4 regions of the Streptomyces sp. NPDC048483 genome follow, and region 1 is predicted to be linked to each of the others. Evidence: riboswitches for the same ligand, from Rfam matches in the RefSeq annotation. Region 1 holds a riboswitch; each other region holds the start of a gene.

Region 1 (3,118 bases):
CGGCCTGCACATCGTCGGCATCGCCTCCCTCCTGGGCGGCTTCCTCACCCAGATGAAGGCGATGAGCGCGGGCACCGCGCGCTTTGTGCCGGCCATGCTGCACGGCGCGCTGACGATGCTGGTCACCGGCATCGTGCTGGTCGGGCTCAATCAGGCCCAGGACCACACCCTCAACAACATCAAGATCGGCATCAAGATGGCCGTCCTGGTGGTGATCCTCGCCCTGGTCTACGTCAAGCGGGACGAGGAGACGGTCGCCAAGCCGCTCTTCGGCGCCGTCGGCGGGCTCACGGTGGCCAACATCTTCATCGCGGTGCTCTGGACCTGAGGCCCCGGCGCCCGTACCGGCCCGTGCCTCCCGTACTGCCCGTGCCTCACGTACTGCCTGTGCCTCCCGTACATACAGCTCACCGCGCGGTCGTCCCGATGAAAGGACGGCCGCGCGGTGGCGTGTGGGGGGTGGCCGTGGGGGGTGGCCTTTTGGGGAACGGGCCGGGTCAGGCCGGGCGGACGTTCCCGTAGATCGGCATGTAGTAGATCGACTCCACCCGGACGTTGGCGCCCGGCTTGGGGGCGTGGATCATCTTGCCGTCGCCTATGTATATGCCGACGTGGCTGATGTCGCTGTAGAAGAACACCAGGTCGCCGGGCTTGAGGTCGCCGGTCGCGACCCGCTGGCCGACCTTGACCTGGTCCCAGGTCGTCCGCGGCAGATCGACGCCGGCCGCCTTCCACGCCGCCTGGGTCAGGCCCGAGCAGTCGTAGGAGTTGGGACCGGTCGCGCCCCAGACGTACGGCTTGCCCATCTGCGCGCGGGCGAAGGCGAGGACCTTCTCGGCCTTGGTGGAGTACGAGCCGTCGTCGGTGGACCCGCCGCCGGTCTGGCCTCCGGTGTCGCCGCCGGTCTGGCCGCCGGTCGAGCCGTCGTCGTCGTGCTGCCGCTGGCGCTCGCGCTCCTGCTGCTTGCGCGCCTCCTCCTCGGCCTTGCGCTTGGCCGCCGCCTCCTTCTGGCGCTCCAGCTCCGCCAGCCGCGCCTTCTCCTGCGCGGTCAGCCGGGACAGCAGCTGCCGGGCCTCGGCCAGCTTGCCCTGGACGGACCGCTTGGACTCCTCCAGGGAGGCCTTCGACGTCTGGAGCCGCTCCAGGCTCCGGCTCGCCTCGGCCCGCTGCTGGGCGGCCGCCGCCTGCTGCTCCTGATAGTTGGCGACCGCCTGCTGCTGCCGACCGGTCAGCCGCTCCATCAGATGCGTACGGTCGAAGAATTCCTGCGGGTCCTTGGCGAGCATCAGCTGCGTCGTCGGATTCATGCCGCCGGTGCGGTACTGCGCCGAGGCGAACGTGCCCAGTTCGCGCCGGGACTCGTTCATCTTCTCCGCGCGCTTGGCCGCGGCGTCGAGCAGATGGTTGACGGTGGCGCGCTGCCGGTCGGCGCTCTCCTTGGCTGCGTTGTACTTCTGGGTGGCCACTTCGGCCTGACGGTAGAGCCCGTCGACCTTCTGCTTGACCTCTTCGATGGAAGGCCTGGGTGCCCTGGGGGCGGCGTCGGCGGACTGCGAGAGCAGCGTGACCGAGGCGAGGGCGGCGGTGGTGAGCCCGGCCGCCGTACGGCTTCCGGACGTGGTGAGAACGCGGGTGCGCGGCTTGCGATGCGACGCCAAGGCCGGCGACTCCTTCCGTGGACCGCCTACCGGGTTAGCTGTCGGGTTCGGGCGGTGTCGCTGACGGAAGGCTTGCCCTACGGTCGGTACGTCCGCCGCTGGCGGCCGCACCGGTCGATTCACCCCGGTGGTGCTGGTGGGTCCCCGGCTCCGGGTGCCTGGTGGCAGGGCCGGACTCGGCGCAGGCGGCCCGTGCGGACGGTCGTTCGCGGGGAAACGGGCTACCCGAGCAGGCACGGTAGCCAACTCGTGTGGCTCCTGTGAAGGCTGATGTTCGATATGCCCGAAACCTTTTCGTGACCTTTTTCGGAAGGCCGGAAAACGCTGCGGTATCCGGAGCCGCCGGGTGCCCGATCTGGAGAGGGCGGGGCCGACTGTCGGTGCGGCGGCCTAGACTCGGTGGGCGATGAGCAGCCTCTTTGACGACAGCTTCCTGGCGGACCTCGGCCCCAAGGGCGAGGAGCCCCCGCCACCGCCCGAGGACGACCACGGCCCGGTCCCGGAGGAGATCCCCGCCGATCTCTTCGACGGGAAGTTCGACGCGCCCGTGCCCAGGGAGGCGTACTACCGCGACGGCGCCGCCCGCCCGCCCCTCGACCCGGCGGCGCTTCTCGAGGGGCTCAACGACGAGCAGAAGGCCGCCGTGATGCACACCGGCGGCCCGCTGCTGATCGTCGCGGGCGCCGGCTCCGGCAAGACCCGGGTGCTCACCCACCGCATCGCGTATCTGCTCGCCGAGCGCCATGTCCACCCCGGCCAGATCCTCGCGATCACCTTCACCAACAAGGCCGCGGGTGAGATGAAGGAGCGCGTGGAGGAGCTGGTCGGGCCCCGCGCCCACGCCATGTGGGTCTCCACCTTCCACAGCGCCTGCGTACGGATCCTGCGCCGGGAGAGCAAGAAGCTGGGCTTCACCTCCTCCTTCTCGATCTACGACGCCGCCGACTCCAAGCGCCTGATGGCCCTGGTCTGCCGCGACCTCGACCTGGACCCCAAGCGCTTCCCGCCCAAGTCCTTCAGCGCGAAGATCTCCAACCTCAAGAACGAGCTCATCGACGAGGAGACCTTCGCCGGCACGGCCGCCGACGGCTTCGAGAAGACCCTGGCCGAGGCGTATGCGATGTACCAGGCACGGCTGCGCGAGGCCAACGCCCTGGACTTCGACGACATCATCATGACCACGGTCAATCTGCTCCAGGCCTTCCCGGATGTCGCCGAGCACTACCGCCGCCGCTTCCGGCACGTCCTCGTCGACGAGTACCAGGACACCAACCACGCCCAGTACACCCTCGTCCGCGAGCTGGTCGGCGCGGGCACGCCCGACATCCCCGCTGCCGAGCTGTGCGTCGTCGGTGACGCCGACCAGTCGATCTACGCCTTCCGCGGCGCCACCATCCGCAACATCCTCCAGTTCGAGGAGGACTACCCGGACGCGACCACGATCCTGCTGGAGCAGAACT
Region 2 (3,118 bases), on a different contig from region 1:
CGGTCTGCAGCTGACCCAGGAGATGTGGGAGCAGTACGGCGGCACCTCGTACGCCTCGCGCCCGGACCTCGCGAGCCGGTCCCAGCAGATAGCCGTCGCCGAGTCCATCCTCGACGACCGCGGCCCGGACGCCTGGCCGAGCTGCGCGGTGAACGCCGGGCTGGCCAGGGACGGGCAGGCCCCGGAGGTCGATCCGGGCAGTACGAGCACACCGCGGCCCGAGCCGTCGGACTCCACGCACGAGGACGACCCGACCGCGGACCCGTCGGCAGACCCGTCCGATGACCCGTCCGGTGACGGTGAAGACGAGGGGCACGGTGCCGATGACGCGTCGCCGTCGCCGTCCCCGTCGACCCCCGACGACGGATCGGACGCCGACGACCCATCGGACGCCGAGGACGGGTCCGACCCGTTCCACCCGTCCGACCCGTCCGACTCCGCCCACCCGGGCGAGGACGGCAGCCGTACGGACGACCCCAGTGGCCCGGCCACCCCCGAAGCCCCGGCCAAGGGCAAGCACCGCGGCGACGCCGACGACAGCAAGGGCGGCGGAAGCGGCAAGGGCGGCAAGGATGCGGGCGACGGCGACCGGCCCACCGGCCGCCACGCCTCGCGCGGCGGCGAGGAGCACCGTGAGGACCCCGGGGCCGGTCCCCGTAAGGGCCCGTCCGCGCCCGCCGGCGACTACACCGTCCGCGCCGGTGACACCCTGTCAGGCATCGCCGAGGCGCACGATCTGCCCGGCGGCTGGACCGCGCTCTATGACCGTAATGAGAAGGTTGTCGGGGGCGACGCGGACCTGATCCACCCGGGTCAGCTGCTCGATCTCGGGCACACGGCAGGCTAGTTACCGCCGGTTCGCCCCATTTGGTGAAAGTGAGACAAGGGTCTCGTTGCGGGGTGCGGTGTCCGGCTCGTCCGCCGGATTCCGTACCGCTGGCGCACCGCGGCCGACCTGCGGAAATAAACGGCCCCTGTGATCAAAAACGGTCAACTTGGTTCAGATGGTGGGGTTTGAACACCAAGGGGGTTACTGCTTACGGTCGGGACCGCTCGCCAAAGCGGGCCCTTCGATCACACGCCGAATCCTGCCGGTGGTCGGAGGCACTTGACGCGCAAGCGCCGAAGGCAGGAGCGGGGGACCCAAGGTAGGTGCCGGCCCCGCCCGCGAAAGCGGGTCGACCGGCTTGGGGTGAAGTCAGGTGCGCGCACCGCGCACCGGCCGGGCAGCTCACAGCCCGAACCCGACAGCTCACCTCGCAGGCGTCGGTGAGGAAACGAACGCAATGCTGAACAAGGGCAAGCACCGCCGTCCGTCCAAGGCCGTCCGCATCGCCACCCTCGCCGGTGTCGCCGGTGCCGCCGTCGCCGTCCCGCTGATGGGCGCCACCTCCGCCTCCGCCGCGTCCGTCGCCACCTGGGACAAGGTCGCCCAGTGCGAGTCCGGCGGCAACTGGTCGATCAACACCGGCAACGGCTACTACGGCGGCCTGCAGTTCTCCAACTCCTCCTGGGCCGCCGCCGGTGGCACCCAGTACGCGGCGCGCGCCGACCTGGCCACCAAGGCCCAGCAGATAGCCGCCGCCGAGAAGCTCCTCGCCATCCAGGGCCCGGGCGCCTGGTCCTGCGCCGGTGCCGGCAACCTGACCGCCGGTGGTCCGTCCCCCGACCTCGACAGCTCCTCCAAGGCCGAGGTCAAGAAGGCGCAGCCCGCGCCGAAGCAGACCCAGCAGGCCCCGAAGCAGGAGAAGGCCCAGCCGGCCCCGCAGAAGCCGCAGGGCCACGGCAACTACACCGTCAAGTCCGGTGACACCCTCGCCAAGATCGCCAAGGCGCACGGCACCACCTGGAAGACGGTCTACGCGAACAACAAGTCCGTCATCGGCGGCAACCCGAACCTGATCCTCCCGGGGCAGAAGCTGAGCATCTGAGCCGTCCCCTCACCGGGACTCCCGCGGGCCCGGGCAACGGGCCCGCACCTCCGGGACAGCCCCGCCCGGCGCGCCATTCCCCCCGGCGCGCCGCGGCGGGGCTTCTCCGTTCGCCACCGTTCCCCGCTTGGTGAACAATGCCCCTATACCTCCCGTGAACTGCGCTTATGGGAAGTTTTCTGGGCCTTTCCATCCCACAGAGCGGGCCGACGGCAGGCGGACGTGTCCGGGGCCGTTAGGCTCGTGCTGCAGAACTCCAGACACCCATGAAGGAGACAACGTGCCGTCCATCGACGTCGTCGTAGCCCGCGAAATTCTCGACTCGCGAGGTAATCCCACGGTCGAGGTCGAGGTCGGCCTCGACGACGGCAGCACGGGGCGTGCCGCCGTGCCGTCCGGCGCCTCGACCGGCGCCTTCGAGGCCATCGAGCTTCGCGACGGTGACCCGAACCGCTACCTGGGCAAGGGTGTGGAGAAGGCCGTCCTGGCCGTCATCGAGCAGATCGGCCCGGAGCTCGTCGGCTACGACGCGACCGAGCAGCGGCTGATCGACCAGGCGATGTTCGACCTGGACGCCACCGACAACAAGGGCTCGCTCGGCGCCAACGCCATCCTCGGCGTCTCCCTCGCCGTCGCGCACGCCGCCTCCGAGGCCAGCGACCTGCCGCTGTTCCGCTACCTCGGTGGCCCGAACGCGCACGTCCTGCCCGTCCCGATGATGAACATCCTCAACGGTGGGTCGCACGCCGACTCCAACGTGGACATCCAGGAGTTCATGATCGCCCCGATCGGCGCGGAGTCCTTCTCCGAGGCGCTGCGCTGGGGCGCCGAGGTCTACCACACCCTCAAGAAGGTCCTGAAGGCCAAGGGTCTGGCCACCGGCCTGGGCGACGAGGGCGGCTTCGCCCCGAACCTCGGCTCCAACCGCGAGGCCCTCGACCTCATCCTCGAGGCCGTCAAGGAAGCCGGTTACGCCCCCGGCCAGGACATCGCGCTCGCCCTGGACGTCGCCGCCTCCGAGTTCTACAAGGACGGCACCTACCAGTTCGAGGGCAAGAGCCGCTCGGCCGCCGAGATGACCGAGTACTACGAGGAGCTGGTGGCGGCCTACCCGCTGGTCTCCATCGAGGACCCGCTGTTCGAGGACGACTGGGCCGGCTGGAACGTCATCACCGAGAAGCTCGGCA
Region 3 (3,118 bases), on a different contig from region 1:
GCGGCGGTACGAACTCCGTCACGCTCAGCTCCACGTCCGGGTGCGCCCGCCGGAAGGAACTCAGGGCGGGCGGCAGCAGATGCGTACCGGCCGTCTGGAACGTCCCCACGCGCAGCCGGCCCCCCGACAGCCCGGTCAGCTGGGACAGCTCGTGCCGCGCCAGATCCAGCTCGTCCAGCACCCGCCGCGCCCGGACGAGCAGCAGCTCACCGGCCGCCGTCAGCCGGGCGCCGCGGTGGTGGCGCACCAGCAGCGCCGCACTCGTCTCCCGTTCCAGCTTGGCGAGCTGCTGGGAGAGCGCGGGGGCGGTGTAGCCGAGCCGCTCGGCCGCCCGGGTGATCGAACCGGCTTCCGCCACCGCCACCAGGGCGGCGAGCCGCGTGGGGTCGTACACAGAAGCCACTCCCTTAAGAATCTCTTTAGGCAGACCCAGAAGATCTCCCATACCTATTAAAGGCTCCTTCGGGCGATGCTGCTGTCATGGACGGACAGCTGATGGCATTCACCGGTGTCGCCGCGGGCATGGTCGCCCTGCCGGGCGCGGACTTCGCGGTCGTGGTGCGCAACGCACTCGACTCGCGCCGGGCGGGCGTGGCGACCGCCTTCGGGGTCGCGGGCGGACTGCTGGTGCACACCGCGCTGGCGGTGGCGGGGCTCGCGGCGGTGCTCGTCGCCGTGCCGGCGCTGTTCGAGACCGTTCAACTCCTGGGCGGCGCCTATCTGCTGTATCTCGGCGCCCGTGCCCTGATCTCGGTCGCGCGCCGGCCGTCCGCCTCCCGCGCACCACGGCCCGTCGGTCCCGCGACCGCCGCACCGGCCGAGGAGGCCCACCCCATGGGCCGCCTCGCCACCGCTCGCTGCCTGCGCCAGGGCTTCCTCACCAATGCGCTCAACCCCAAGGCCCCCGTTCTCTTCCTCAGCCTGCTCCCGCAGTTCGTCCCGGCGGGGCAGCCCGCGCTGCCCCGCACCCTGCTGCTCGCGGCCGTCGTCGTCGGCATGGCGGCGGTGTGGTTCCCCGCCGTGGCGCTGCTCGTCGACCGCCTCGGCGCCTGGCTGCGCCGCCCGCGGGTGGCCCGCGCCCTGGAGGCCGCCACCGGAGCGCTGCTGACCGCCCTGGGCGGCATCCTGCTCGCCGAGCTGGTACTCGCCTGAGCCACCGTCGCCCCCGCAGCTCCGCCACCCCCCGTTGATGTCGCAGGGCCCGGTCATTGCTCCAACGTACCCAGGCCCACTGACAATTGACGGAGAACAGTGGATCGCCGCAGCTCAGCCCACCCGTCCGTACCAGACGGCGGAACTCCAGATGCGCTCCAGCCGCACCACCGCGCCCGCCTTCGGCGCATGCCAGATCCGGCCGCTGCCCGCGTAGATGCCGACGTGGTACACGCCGCCGCTCGCGTGGAAGAAGACCAGATCCCCGCTTCTGCGCGCCCCGCGCGAGACATGACTGGTGTCGTTGTACTGCGCGGCGGCGGTACGCGGCAGCGCCTTGCCCGCGTGCTTGAACGAGTACCTCGTCAGCCCCGAGCAGTCGAAGCGGTACGGGCCTTGGGCGCCCCACTGGTAGGGCGAACCCCGCTTGGAGGCCGCGATCCGCAGTGCCTTCGTGGAGACCGCGGCCGCTTCGGCGTCGGGGGTTGCTCCCGGAGTCACGGTGGTGGCCCCGATGGTGACCATCGTGAGGGCCGAGACGGTGCCGGCGCGTGCCAGCAGATGCGGCAGATGCCTGCGCATGCTCATGCGCAACCCTTCGTCAGCCGCCTGCGAAGGGAGACCTGTCGGGTTCGGGCAGGCGAAGATGCCCGGCCGTGCGTACGGCTTCACCCCAAGGAGCCCGTCGGCCTTGCGGGCCGGGGCCCCGTCGTGCTCGGTTCCTCCGCTCCTGCCGATCCAACCGCGTCGACCTGACATCCGGCACGGCGGCAGGATTAGGCGCCCGTCCGGACCGCCCCGTCGAGGTGGCGGGGTCTTGTCGTGGAGGGATCTTTACGCCGTCACCGCCCAAAATCGCGCAAGAAATGCGTTGCGTGACATTGGTCACATTTACACCGATTGGTGACTTATGTCGGATTTTTTGAGGGGTGGGTGGTGGTGGGTGAGGCCGGGACCAGGGCTGAAGCGTCAACTGCCGCATGACGTGCAGGCGCGCTCTGCAACTCGTCGCCCCTCCAAGGCAAGCACGCGTGCTACGCCGTACGGGCGGGTCGGCCGGGGGCGTGTCGTGTCACGGCCCGGGCGGCGGGGGCAGTGCGACGAGCCGGGCCCGGCGCTCGCCGTCCAGCACCCGCAGCGCCCGGGTCAGCGTCCCGGAATGCAGTTCACTCTCGCCGCGGCTGTGCATCAGCGCCAGCGCGTCGCGCAGTTCGGCCGCCTTGCCGACCAGCGCCTGGGCCGCGCGCAGGCCGCTGTAAGTGCCGCCGCTGCGTGCCGGATTGATCCGGCCCAGCAGGTCCAGGACCTCCAAGTACCGGTCGATCACTTCCCCCTCGGCCCGCGTCAGTGCGGGCAGCGGCGGCAGCTCCGGTGGCAGCACCCTCGTTCACCGCGCCCCGGACGAGGCGGCGGACCGCTTGCGGCCGCGGGTGAGCCCGTCGATCAGGCCGTACTCCTGCGCTCCGCGGGCGTCGAAGATCTTGTCGCGCTCGATGTCGACGGCGATCACCTCGCGCGGCTGCCCGGTGTGCCGGGTGAGCAGCTCCTCCAGCTTGTCGCGGGTGCGCAGCAGTTCCGTCGCCTGGATCTGCAGGTCGGTGGCCTGCCCCTGGATCGGCTCGGGGAAGGACGGCTGGTGGATCAGGACCCGCGCGCTGGGCAGGGCCAGCCGCTTTCCCGGTGTCCCGGCGGCCAGGAGGACCGCGGCCGAGGAGGCGGCCTGCCCCAGGCACACCGTCTCGATGTCGCAGGAGACGAACCGCATCGTGTCGTAGATGGCGGTCATTGCGGTGAACGAGCCCCCGGGGGAGTTGATGTAGAGCGAGATGTCCTGGTCCGGGGCGGCGTGTTCGAGGTGGATGAGCTGCGCCATCACATCGTTGGCGGCCGTGTCGTCGACCGCGGTGCCCAGAAAGATGATCCGCTCGCTCAGCAGCTTGGAGTACGGGTCCAGGGTGCGCGTCCC
Region 4 (3,118 bases), on a different contig from region 1:
CCGCACCGCCGTCGCCGCCGGCTTCGGTCTGCTGCGGCTGGCCGGGGCGCCCTCGCTGGGCTGGCTGGACGTGAAGACGTCCGGCGGCGTGGAGGTCCCCGACATCGAGCGCGCCGTCGACGAGGAGCTGGCCCGCTTCGCCGAGGAGGGGCCCAGCCCGGAGGAGATGGAGCGCGCGCAGGCCCAGTTGGAGCGCGAATGGCTGGACCGCCTGGCCACGGTCAGCGGCCGCGCCGACGAACTGTGCCGCTTCGCCGTCCTGTTCGGCGACCCGCAGCTCGCGCTGAGCGCCGTCCATCGCGTCCTGGACATCACCCCCCAGGAGGTGCAGGAGGTCGCCAAGGCCCGGCTGCGCCCCGACAACCGCGCGGTGCTCGTCTATGAGCCCACCGAGCCGACCGCCCCGGCCGACCCGGCCGCCGACACCGAGAACGAGGAGGCGGACCGGTGAGCGACTCCACCACCCGCGCAGACTCCGCCACGCCCGCCATGGACTTCCACCCCCAGCCCCAGGGCGGCGCGCCCAAGCCCTGGGCCTTCCCGGCCCCCGAGCGCTTCCGACTCGCCAACGGGCTCACCCTGCTGACCAGTGACCGCCCCGGCCAGCAGGTCGTCGCCGTCGAGATCAACCTCGTCGCCCCTCTGGAGGCCGAGCCCGAGGGCCTGGACGGCATCGCCACGATCATGGCGCGCGGCCTGTCCGAGGGCACCGACAAGCACAACGCCGAGGAGTTCGCCGCCGAGCTGGAGCGCTGCGGCGCCACCCTGGACGCGCACGCCGACCACCCCGGCCTCCGGGTCTCCCTCGAGGTGCCGGCATCCCGGCTGCCCCGCGCGCTCGGCCTGCTCGCCGACGCACTGCGCGCCCCCGGCTTCCCGGACAGCGAGATCGAGCGCCTGGTACGCAACCGCCTCGACGAGATCCCGCACGAGCTCGCCAACCCGGCGCGGCGTGCCGCGATGGCGCTGTCCAAGGAGCTGTTCCCGGCCACCTCCCGGATGTCGCGGCCCCGCCAGGGCACCGAGGAGACCATCGAGCGCATCGACGCCGCGGCCGTACGCGCCTTCTACGACGCCCATGTACGGCCCGCCACGGCCACCGCCGTCATCGTCGGTGACTTCACCGGCGTCGACCTGGAAGCGGCGCTCGCCGACACCCTCGGCGCCTGGACCGGCTCCACCGCCGAGCCGCTCAAGGCCTCGGCGATCACCGCCGACGACACCGGCCGCGTGGTGATCGTGGACCGCCCCGGAGCCGTCCAGACGCAGCTGCTGATCGGCCGCATCGGCGCCGACCGGCACGACCGGATCTGGCCCGCTCAGGTGCTCGGCACGTACTGCCTGGGCGGCACGCTCACCTCCCGGCTGGACCGGGTGCTGCGCGAGGAGAAGGGCTACACCTACGGGGTGCGGGCCTTCGGCCAGGTGCTGCGCTCGTCCGCCGACGGGAGCGGCGCCGCGATGCTCGCGATCAGCGGGTCGGTGGACACCGCATCCACCAGGCCGGCCCTCGAGGACCTCTGGAAGGTGCTGCGGACCCTTGCGGCAGAGGGGCTGACGGACGCCGAGCGGGATGTCGCGGTGCAGAACCTGGTCGGGGTCGCGCCGCTGAAGTACGAGACCGCGGCGGCCGTCGCGGGCACGCTCGCCGACCAGGTGGAGCAGGACCTCCCGGACGACTTCCAGGCGCAGTTGTACGCCCGGCTCGCCGAGACCGGGACGGTCGAGGCGACCGCGGCCGCCGTCAACGCCTTCCCCATGGACCGGCTGGTGACGGTCCTGGTGGGTGACGCCGCGCAGATCGCCGAGCCCGTCAGGGAACTCGGCATCGGCAAGGTGACGGTCGTCAGCGGCTGAGAAAACCCGTTGTCTGACCGCTGGTCAGGCATGGATGGGTCATATATCGACAAGGCGGCTCCCGTGGTGCACCTTCGCCACGGGAGTCGCTGTATGTCCGGAATGGTGTGGCTGGTTGCCCGATGCCCCTGTGGCGTACGGCACAAAGAGCCGGTTCTGTTTGCCGATTGAAAGATGTCCCGATTAGCGTCGGTCCGGCTGTTCGTCACAAGTCCGCCACAACAGTGGCACCGGACAGTCATCGCCGAGTCCCCGTACGGCGCGAGCCAGGGGAGCCGGGGACCCACACGTCCCCTGGGGTGAATCGGACTCCTCTCCGGAGGAGCCCGTAGGAGACCTTCCTGCTCCGAACCCGTCAGCTAACCCGGTAGGCGACAAGGGAGGAAAGGACAAGCCAGCACATGGCGTTCACCCGTGCCACCGGGAAACATCGTGGTGCGAGCCGCACGGCTCGTACGACCCGCAAGATCGCCGGGATAGCCACCCTCGCGGCCACCGGCGTCGTCGCCTCCGTCGCCTCCCCGGCGATGGCCGCCACCAGTGAGGCGCACGTCGAGGACACCGGTCTGCAGCAGGCCGTCGTGATGGGCGACGAGCTCGCCAGCCGCGTCGAGGCGCAGGCCGACGCGCAGCAGGCGGCCGCCGAGGCCGCCGCCGCGCAGGCGAAGGCCGAGGCCGCGGCGAAGAAGGCGGCCGAAGAGGCGCAGCGGCTCGCCGAGGCCGCCAAGAAGAAGGCCGAGGCGAAGGCCAAGGAGGAGCGGGAGGCCAAGGAGCGCGCGGCCCGCGAGGCGGAGCGCAAGCGCCTGAACGCCTTTGTCGCCCCCGTCGCCGGCTCCTACGTCTCCACCGGCTACAAGGCCTCCAGCAGCCTGTGGTCCTCCGGCAGCCACACCGGCATCGACTTCCACGCGGCCACCGGCACCTCCGTCCACGCCGTCGGCTCGGGCACCGTCGTTGAGGCCGGCTGGGGCGGCTCGTACGGCAACAACATCGTGATCAAGATGCACGACGGGACGTACACCCAGTACGGCCACCTGTCGTCCATCGGGGTCTCGGTCGGCCAGACCGTCACCCCCGGCCAGCAGATAGGCCTCTCCGGTGCCACCGGCAACGTCACCGGCCCGCACCTCCACTTCGAGGCCCGCACCGGCCCCGACTACGGCTCGGACATCGACCCGATCGCGTACCTGCGTTCGCACGGCGTCGGCGTCTGACGCTCCGCGCGCCCAGGTGAAGCCCCGGCCATCGGCCGGGGCTTCCG

What was found. Region 1 has a riboswitch for cyclic di-AMP ahead of AB0D04_RS12600 (NlpC/P60 family protein). Riboswitches for the same ligand answer to the same signal wherever they lie in the genome.
Positions count from the first base shown of each region.
Region 2: linked by a shared signal. The riboswitch ahead of AB0D04_RS30695 (transglycosylase family protein) and the one ahead of AB0D04_RS12600 (NlpC/P60 family protein) in region 1 are both predicted to bind cyclic di-AMP.
Region 3: linked by a shared signal. The riboswitch ahead of AB0D04_RS17575 (NlpC/P60 family protein) and the one ahead of AB0D04_RS12600 (NlpC/P60 family protein) in region 1 are both predicted to bind cyclic di-AMP.
Region 4: linked by a shared signal. The riboswitch ahead of AB0D04_RS16760 (M23 family metallopeptidase) and the one ahead of AB0D04_RS12600 (NlpC/P60 family protein) in region 1 are both predicted to bind cyclic di-AMP.

Region 1 is NZ_JBEZJZ010000018.1:61,336-64,453, forward strand. Features, by position in the region: gene AB0D04_RS12595 (hypothetical protein) at 1-328, shown strand, start outside; gene AB0D04_RS12600 (NlpC/P60 family protein) at 498-1,658, opposite strand; cyclic di-AMP (ydaO/yuaA leader) riboswitch at 1,666-1,850, opposite strand; gene pcrA (DNA helicase PcrA) at 2,065-3,118, shown strand, end outside.
Region 2 is NZ_JBEZJZ010000080.1:15,280-18,397, forward strand. Features, by position in the region: gene AB0D04_RS30690 (transglycosylase family protein) at 1-847, shown strand, start outside; cyclic di-AMP (ydaO/yuaA leader) riboswitch at 1,070-1,281, shown strand; gene AB0D04_RS30695 (transglycosylase family protein) at 1,287-1,931, shown strand; gene eno (phosphopyruvate hydratase) at 2,212-3,118, shown strand, end outside.
Region 3 is NZ_JBEZJZ010000029.1:25,137-28,254, reverse strand. Features, by position in the region: gene AB0D04_RS17585 (LysR family transcriptional regulator) at 1-394, opposite strand, end outside; gene AB0D04_RS17580 (LysE family translocator) at 481-1,152, shown strand; gene AB0D04_RS17575 (NlpC/P60 family protein) at 1,267-1,740, opposite strand; cyclic di-AMP (ydaO/yuaA leader) riboswitch at 1,744-1,932, opposite strand; gene AB0D04_RS17570 (hypothetical protein) at 2,225-2,533, opposite strand; gene AB0D04_RS17565 (ATP-dependent Clp protease proteolytic subunit) at 2,540-3,118, opposite strand, start outside.
Region 4 is NZ_JBEZJZ010000027.1:19,204-22,321, reverse strand. Features, by position in the region: gene AB0D04_RS16770 (pitrilysin family protein) at 1-451, shown strand, start outside; gene AB0D04_RS16765 (pitrilysin family protein) at 490-1,857, shown strand; cyclic di-AMP (ydaO/yuaA leader) riboswitch at 2,090-2,245, shown strand; gene AB0D04_RS16760 (M23 family metallopeptidase) at 2,259-3,071, shown strand.